Regions from separate parts of the Symbiobacterium turbinis genome, predicted to be linked through region 2. Evidence: riboswitches for the same ligand, from Rfam matches in the RefSeq annotation. Region 2 holds a riboswitch; the other holds the start of a gene.
The links. Region 2 has a riboswitch for cyclic di-AMP ahead of ACZ45O_RS16990 (CAP domain-containing protein). Riboswitches for the same ligand answer to the same signal wherever they lie in the genome.
Positions count from the first base shown of each region.

Region 1: linked by a shared signal. The riboswitch ahead of ACZ45O_RS15400 (NAD/NADP octopine/nopaline dehydrogenase family protein) and the one ahead of ACZ45O_RS16990 (CAP domain-containing protein) in region 2 are both predicted to bind cyclic di-AMP.

Region 1 covers NZ_AP042433.1:3,203,431-3,206,824, forward strand. Annotated here, with positions in the region: gene ACZ45O_RS15385 (methionine ABC transporter ATP-binding protein) at 1-96, shown strand, start outside; gene ACZ45O_RS15390 (methionine ABC transporter permease) at 89-739, shown strand; gene ACZ45O_RS15395 (MetQ/NlpA family ABC transporter substrate-binding protein) at 769-1,614, shown strand; cyclic di-AMP (ydaO/yuaA leader) riboswitch at 1,923-2,086, shown strand; gene ACZ45O_RS15400 (NAD/NADP octopine/nopaline dehydrogenase family protein) at 2,247-3,341, shown strand; gene ACZ45O_RS15405 (methionine synthase) at 3,334-3,394, shown strand, end outside.
Region 2 covers NZ_AP042433.1:3,510,732-3,514,125, reverse strand. Annotated here, with positions in the region: gene ACZ45O_RS17000 (GGDEF domain-containing protein) at 1-835, shown strand, start outside; gene deoC (deoxyribose-phosphate aldolase) at 913-1,587, opposite strand; cyclic di-AMP (ydaO/yuaA leader) riboswitch at 1,816-1,956, shown strand; gene ACZ45O_RS16990 (CAP domain-containing protein) at 2,012-2,704, shown strand; gene ACZ45O_RS16985 (electron transfer flavoprotein subunit beta/FixA family protein) at 2,963-3,394, shown strand, end outside.

The DNA of each region.
Region 1 (3,394 bases), 310 kb from region 2:
CTGGTGGAGCTCACCGGCCGGCCGGAGGACATTCAGGCTGCCCTGCGGTTCCTCGAGGAGCAGGGGGTCTCGCCGGAGGTGATTCCGCATGGTTAACCTGGGGCCGATGATGGCGAAAGCCACCTGGGAGACGCTCTACATGGTGGGTGCCGCCGCCTTCTTCACGCTCCTCCTGGGCCTGCCCCTGGGTGTGCTGCTGGTGATCACCGCCCGGGGCGGCCTTTGGGAAAAGCCGGGGCTCAACCGCGTCCTCGGTGTTCTGGTGAACATCGGCCGCTCGACGCCCTTTGTCATTCTGATGGTGGCGGTCACCCCGCTCACGAGGGCGATCGTCGGCAGTTCCATCGGCACCACGGCGGCCATCGTTCCGCTGGTGGTCGCGGCCGTTCCCTTCATGGGGCGGGTCGTGGAGCAGGCGCTCCACGAGGTGAGCCCCGGCCTGGTTGAGGCTGCCCTGGCCATGGGCTCCACCAACTGGCAGGTGGTCACCAAGGTGCTCCTGGCGGAGGCCAGGCCGTCGCTGGTGCGGGGCACGGCCCTGATGCTGGTGAACGTCGTCGGCTACTCGGCGATGGCCGGCGCCATCGGCGGCGGCGGATTGGGCGACGTCGCCGTGAAGTGGGGCTACGCCCGGTACGAGATGGACGTCATGTACGTCAGCCTGGTGATCCTGGTCGTCATGGTTCAGGTCATGCAGTGGATCGGCGACAGCCTGGCCAACAGGTTTACGCATAAATAGGGTTATCGAAAACATGGGAGGTTGAGCGAATGAAGCGCATCGTGAGTCTTGCACTGGTTTCCGTCCTGGCTCTGGGCGTGCTGGCCGGCTGTGGCGGTGCGAAGGAGCCTGCGGGTGAGCAGCAGCCTGCCGGGCAGCAGGAGGAGCAGGTCACGCTGAAGGTGGGGGCGACGGTCACGCCTCACTCTGAGATTCTGGAGTCCATCAAGGAGGCGTCCGCGGCTGAGGGGATCAACCTGGATATTGTGGTCTTCACGGACTACGTGCAGCCGAACCTCGCCCTGGCGGACGGCAGCCTCGACGCCAACTATTTCCAGCACGTGCCCTACCTCGAAGACTTCGCCTCCAAGCGCGGTCTGGACCTGGTCTCGGTCGGCGCTGTCCACCTGGAGCCGCTGGGCCTCTACTCCCTGGAGCTGACCAGCCTGGACCAGCTGCCTGACGGGGCCACGGTCTCCATTCCCGACGACCCCACCAACGGCGGGCGTGCGCTGAAGCTGCTGGCCGATCAGGGGCTGATTGAGCTGAAGGAGGGGGTCGGGGTCGAGGCGACGCCCAACGATGTGGTCGCGAACCCCAAGAACCTGAAGATCGAGATGCTGCAGGCCGAGTTCCTGCCGCGCAGCCTGCAGGACGTGGACGCCGCTGTCATCAACACCAACTACTACCTGGACGCTGAGAAGAACCTGGGCTTGAAGGCCAACGTGCTGGCCCGGGAGTCGGCGGAGGATAACCCGTATGCCAACATTGTCGCCGTGCGCGCCGGCGACGAGGCTCGCCCGGAGATCAAGAAGCTGATGGAGCTGCTGCAGTCTGAGGCGGTGGCGAAGTTCATCGAGGAGAACTACGACGGCGCGGTGATTCCGGCGTTTTGATCTAAGTGGGGAGGGGGGAGGTGTCCCCCCTCCCCACACCCCTCCCCCTGCCAGTCGGAGGGCAGTGCCACGGTGCCGCCCGGCAGAGCCGGTCGGACACCGTGAAGTGGGGAAGGTACCAGGCGTGTAACGCTGGGGAAAGCTGTCACTTCCCGACGCTCCCTCGCCTGCCAGTCGGAGGGCAGTGCCACGGTGCCGCCCGGCAGAGCCGGTCGGACACCGTGGGAGTCAGAAAATTCGGCGCGCTTGACGCCGGTCCTGATGATTTGGTAGAATAGTCTCGCTTGCGGTAACGGAATAACGCTGGACCCGCCTGATCGCTGAATCCCCGCGCAAGCGGGGAACGGGGGAACCACATTCCTGGGGCGAATCGCACCGAGGCTCCGGCGGAGGCCGGAGGGAGGATGCGTAGGGGCACGCTTTGGCGCCCCGAGTCCGTCAGCTAACCTCGTAAGCGTGGCTGAGGTGGTGGGCCCTTGCCATTGTTGCCTATACATAATACGGAGGGGGTCACCAGACCTTAAGCTTTGCTGTGCCTTCAGGCGGGCGCCGACCAACGCGGTCGGCGCCTTCTCCGTTCCCCCAAGCCTGGCTGGACGCCAGTAACCAAGGCATTGAGGAGGGAGGAGACCGTGCTGCGATACTGCGTGATCGGAGCCGGCCACGGTGGGCTCGCCATGGCCGGTCATCTGGGAGTGATGGGGTTCCCTGTATCGCTCTGGGCCCGCAATCCCGAGGCACTGCAGCCGATCGAGGCCGCCGGAGGCGTCTTCCTGGAGGGTGAGGTAGAGGGCTTTGGCCCCGTGCAGGTCGCCTACAGTCTGCAGGCGGCCCTGGAGAGCGCCGATGTCGTGCTCGTCGTGCTGCCCGCCTCGGCCCACCGGGAGATCGCCACGAGGTGCGCGCCCTACGTGCGCGACGGGCAACGGATCCTCCTGCTGCCCGGCCGGACGGCGGGGGCCATCGAGTTCAGACACGCGCTGAGGGAGGCCGGGTGCACCGCCGACGTAATCGTCGGCGAGGCACAGACCTTCCTTTACGCCAGCCGCAAGATCGGACCTTTCCAGGCCCGCATCCACGGTATCAAGCGCCAGGTGCTGGCAGCGGCCCTGCCGGCGTCGCGCACCGGAGAGCTGTTGGAGGGGATCAAGCCTGCCTTTCCCCAGTTCATGCCGGCCCGCTGGGTCTGGAAGACCTCGCTGGACAACGTGGGGGCCATCTTCCACCCCGGCGTGACCCTCCTGAATGCCGGGCGCATCGAGTCCACCGGCGGCGCCTTCCGTCACTATGTGGACGGCATCACCCCCTCGGTCGCGGCGCTCCTCGAGCAACTGGACCAGGAGCGGGTTGCGGTTGCCCGGCGCCTTGGCGTGGGCGCACTGACCGCCCGGGAGTGGCTGGCCGAGGCGTACGGGGTGGAGCGCCCGAGCCTGTACGAGGCGATTCAGGCCACCCGGGCCTACGCGGACGTGGGGGCGCCGGCGCAGCTCCACCACCGGTACATCTGGGAGGACGTGCCGACCGGCCTCGTCCCCATCGCCTCGCTGGGCGCTGCCTTCGGCATCCCGACGCCCGTCGCCGATGCGCTGATCCACATCGCCAACGGGATCTGCGGCGTCGACTTCCGGGAGACGGGCCGGACAGTGGAACGGCTCGGCATGGCGGGATGGGCCCCTGAGCAGATCAGCAACTACGCACTGGAAGGAGATGTGATGGACCTTGTCTAATCGACGCATTATTGGAGCAGCCATCGGGGACGACGTGCACGTGGGGGGCGTCA
Region 2 (3,394 bases):
CGCCGTCGGGCTGTTCACGCTGCTCTACCTGGGCCTGTTCTCCGCCGACTCCGTGGCCCTCCGGCGCTTTGCCAGCCTGAGCCCGTGGGTCTCCGTCTCGCTGGTCGGCCTGATGCTGATCGTCGGGACCCGGCGGGCGGCCTGGATCGGAACGGCCATCTACCTCGGCCTGCTCGCCCTGGGCCTCGTCCACCTGTACAGGAGCGGCCTGGAAGGCGCGCATCCGATCCTGTTCGGGCCGCTGGCGCAGTTCTACCTGGCCAACGCCGTGCTGCTCTGGCTCCTGTTCGCCTGGTCGGAGATCCAGCAGCAGTACCACCAGACCCGCAAGATCGCCCAGTCCCTGGCCAACCTGGCCCACACGGATCCCCTGCTGGGCATTCCCAACCGGCGGCAGATGTACGCGCTCATCGAACAGGAGATCCGCTGTGCGGAAGAGGGCGGACAGCCCGCCACGATGATCATGTTCGACGTGGACCGCTTCAAGCAGGTGAACGACACCTACGGCCACGAGACGGGCGATGCGGCGCTGCGCGCGGTCACCACCGAGGTGCGCCAGGCCCTGCGCGCCACCGACACGGTGGGGCGGTGGGGCGGCGACGAGTTCATCATCCTCGCCCGTGTGAACGAGACCGCGCAGGCTTACCAGCTCGCCCAGCGAATCGCTGAGGCCGTTCACCAGAAGCTCGGCGAACGCTTTCTGCGGGTGACCATCAGTCTCGGTGTTGCGCCGTACCATCCCGGAGATACGGTGGAAGCGTGGGTCAACCGGGCGGACGCTGCGCTTTACCGGGCCAAGGAGTCCGGCCGCAACCGGGTGGTGGTGGGCTCTTAACGCGAGCCTCCTGACATGCGCGGCCCCCGTGACGCCTGTCACGGGGGCTTCATCATTTCGCGGACGCTGTCCACGCGTCAGGACCCGGGCTCCTCGGAGAGCCCGGCCAGGATGGCAACGCCGGCGCTCGCGCCGATGCGGGTGGCCCCGGCCTCGATCATCGCCAGTGCGGTGGCGAGGTCCCGCACGCCGCCGGAGGCCTTCACCCCCATGTCGGGACCCACGGTGCGGCGCATGAGCGCGACATCCTCCACGGTGGCGCCGCCGGTGCCGAACCCGGTGGAGGTCTTGACGAAGTCGGCGCCGGCCTCCTGGGCGAGCTGGCAGGCGATCACCTTCTCCTCGTCGGTCAGCAGCCCTGTCTCGATGATCACCTTGACCAGGGCCTCACCGGAAACGGCCGAAACCACCGCCCGGATATCGTTCAGCACCACATCCCGCCGGCCGGACTTCAGCGCGCCCACGTTGATCACCATGTCGACTTCCCGGGCCCCGCGGGCCACGGCATCCTCCGCCTCGACGGCCTTGATCTCGGTGCGGCTGGCTCCCAGCGGGAAGCCGATGGTCGTGCCGACCCGCACATCGGTCCCTGCGAGCAGTTCCGCGCACAGCGGCACCCAGTACGGGTTGACGCAGACCGCCATGAACTGGTGCTCCCGCCCCTCGTCGCAGAGCCGGCGAATCTGCGCTTCGGTCGCATCGGGCTTCAGCAGCGTGTGGTCGATCATCCGAGCCAATTCTCTGCGCGTCATGCGCCTGGCGTCCATGGGCGACAACCTCCTCTATTGCCGGGCGGCAACCTCTGGTCCGTAGTTTTTGCTGATCGATGGGGAGATTCGCCGGCGGCGCAATGATCACCTGCAAGAGTGTGCCATCGCTGGAAACGGCCACGCGGTTCTGGAAGGTATGTAGCATTTTAGCCATACATTATACATGGACGTATTTTGCTGACATGCGTTACGCTAGAAAACGACTTCGGACGCCCACACACGCTGAATTCCTCATTCGGAAGCGGGGGACCCAGGTTCATCAGGGGCAAAGCGCAGTGCAACCGCTGCCCGGGCGACACTCCTGCCGCCCGCGTCCGACAGCTAACCCCGTAAGCGTTGCAGGAGGAGGCCACCTCCTCCCTTCTGTGGCATCGCCAAGTCACGACAGAAAAAGGAGGAGCGAAACATGAAGTTCACCAGGCTTACGGGGCTCGCCATGGCCCTCGCCGTGACCGCCGCTGCACTCACCATGTCTGCTCCGGCCTCAGCCGCCACCACATACATCACCACCTGCCAGGCGCCTGTGCGCCACAACGCCTCGAACCGGCTGAACCGCTACTTCACGTGGCTCAACCTGCGGTGGTCTGCTCCGCAGACCACCGCCCAGCAGCCGCAGCCGAAGATGCAGCAGCCTGAGGCGCAGCAGCCCCGGCAGCCCGAGGTCCAGCAGCCCGTGCAGCCGGCGGAGCCCCAGGCCCAGCTCCAGGCCGACGGCCTGACCGCCGCCGAACAGCAGATGCTGAACCTGGTCAACCAGGAGCGGGCCAAGGCCGGTCTCCAGCCCCTGCAGGCTGACCTGGAGCTGACGAAGCTGGCGCGGATGAAGGGCCAGGACATGATCAACCGGGGCTACTTCGACCACAACTCGCCCACCTACGGCTCGCCGTTCGACATGATGAAGGCCCACGGCGTCTCGTACCGCACCGCGGGCGAGAACATCGCCGGCAACCAGACGGTCGAGCGGGCCCACACCGCTCTGATGAACTCGTCCGGCCACCGGGCGAACATCCTGAACGCCAACTACACCCACGTCGGTATCGGCATCGTCGAGGGTGGCCCGTACGGGATGATGTTCACCCAGATGTTCGTGGGACGGTAAACCGCGAAGACGCCCAAGGCCCCGTCAGTCACATGACTGGCGGGGTTTGGTCACTTACCGCCAACCTTCCACCCCTGCTGCGCCGGCGCGGCAGGGGTCTTTCATTTTGCTCTCGTCAGGACCGCTTCAGACCCCACGCACTAGTACCGCCATGCTTGTGAAATGGCTCACATACTATCCGAAAGGAGACTGCCGCTTCTGTTCCACAAGCGTTACGGTAGTACAAGAACGCTCATTTCTGTCGAAAGGGGGATCCGGGTGCACATCGTTGTATGCGTCAAGCAGGTGCCGGACAGCCGGGAGATCCGCATCGACACCAAGACCGGCACGCTGATCCGCGAAGGCGTTCCCTCCATCGTGAACCCCTACGATCTGCACGGTCTCGAAGCCGCCCTCCAGCTCAGGGAGCAGCACGGCGGACGCGTAACCGTGATCACCATGGGGCCGCCGATGGCGGAGAAGGCCCTGAAGGAGACGATCAGCCTGGGAGCTGACGACGCCGTGCTGGTCACGGACCGGAAGTTCGGCGGGGCAGACACCCTGGCGACGTCGTACGTGCTGGCCGAGGCCATCCGGAAGGCCGCCGACACCTGGGGACCGGTGGACCTGGTGATTGCCGGAAAGCAGACCCTCGACGGCGACACCGGCCAGGTGGGACCGGGCATCGCCTGCCGGCTGGGCCTGCAGCAG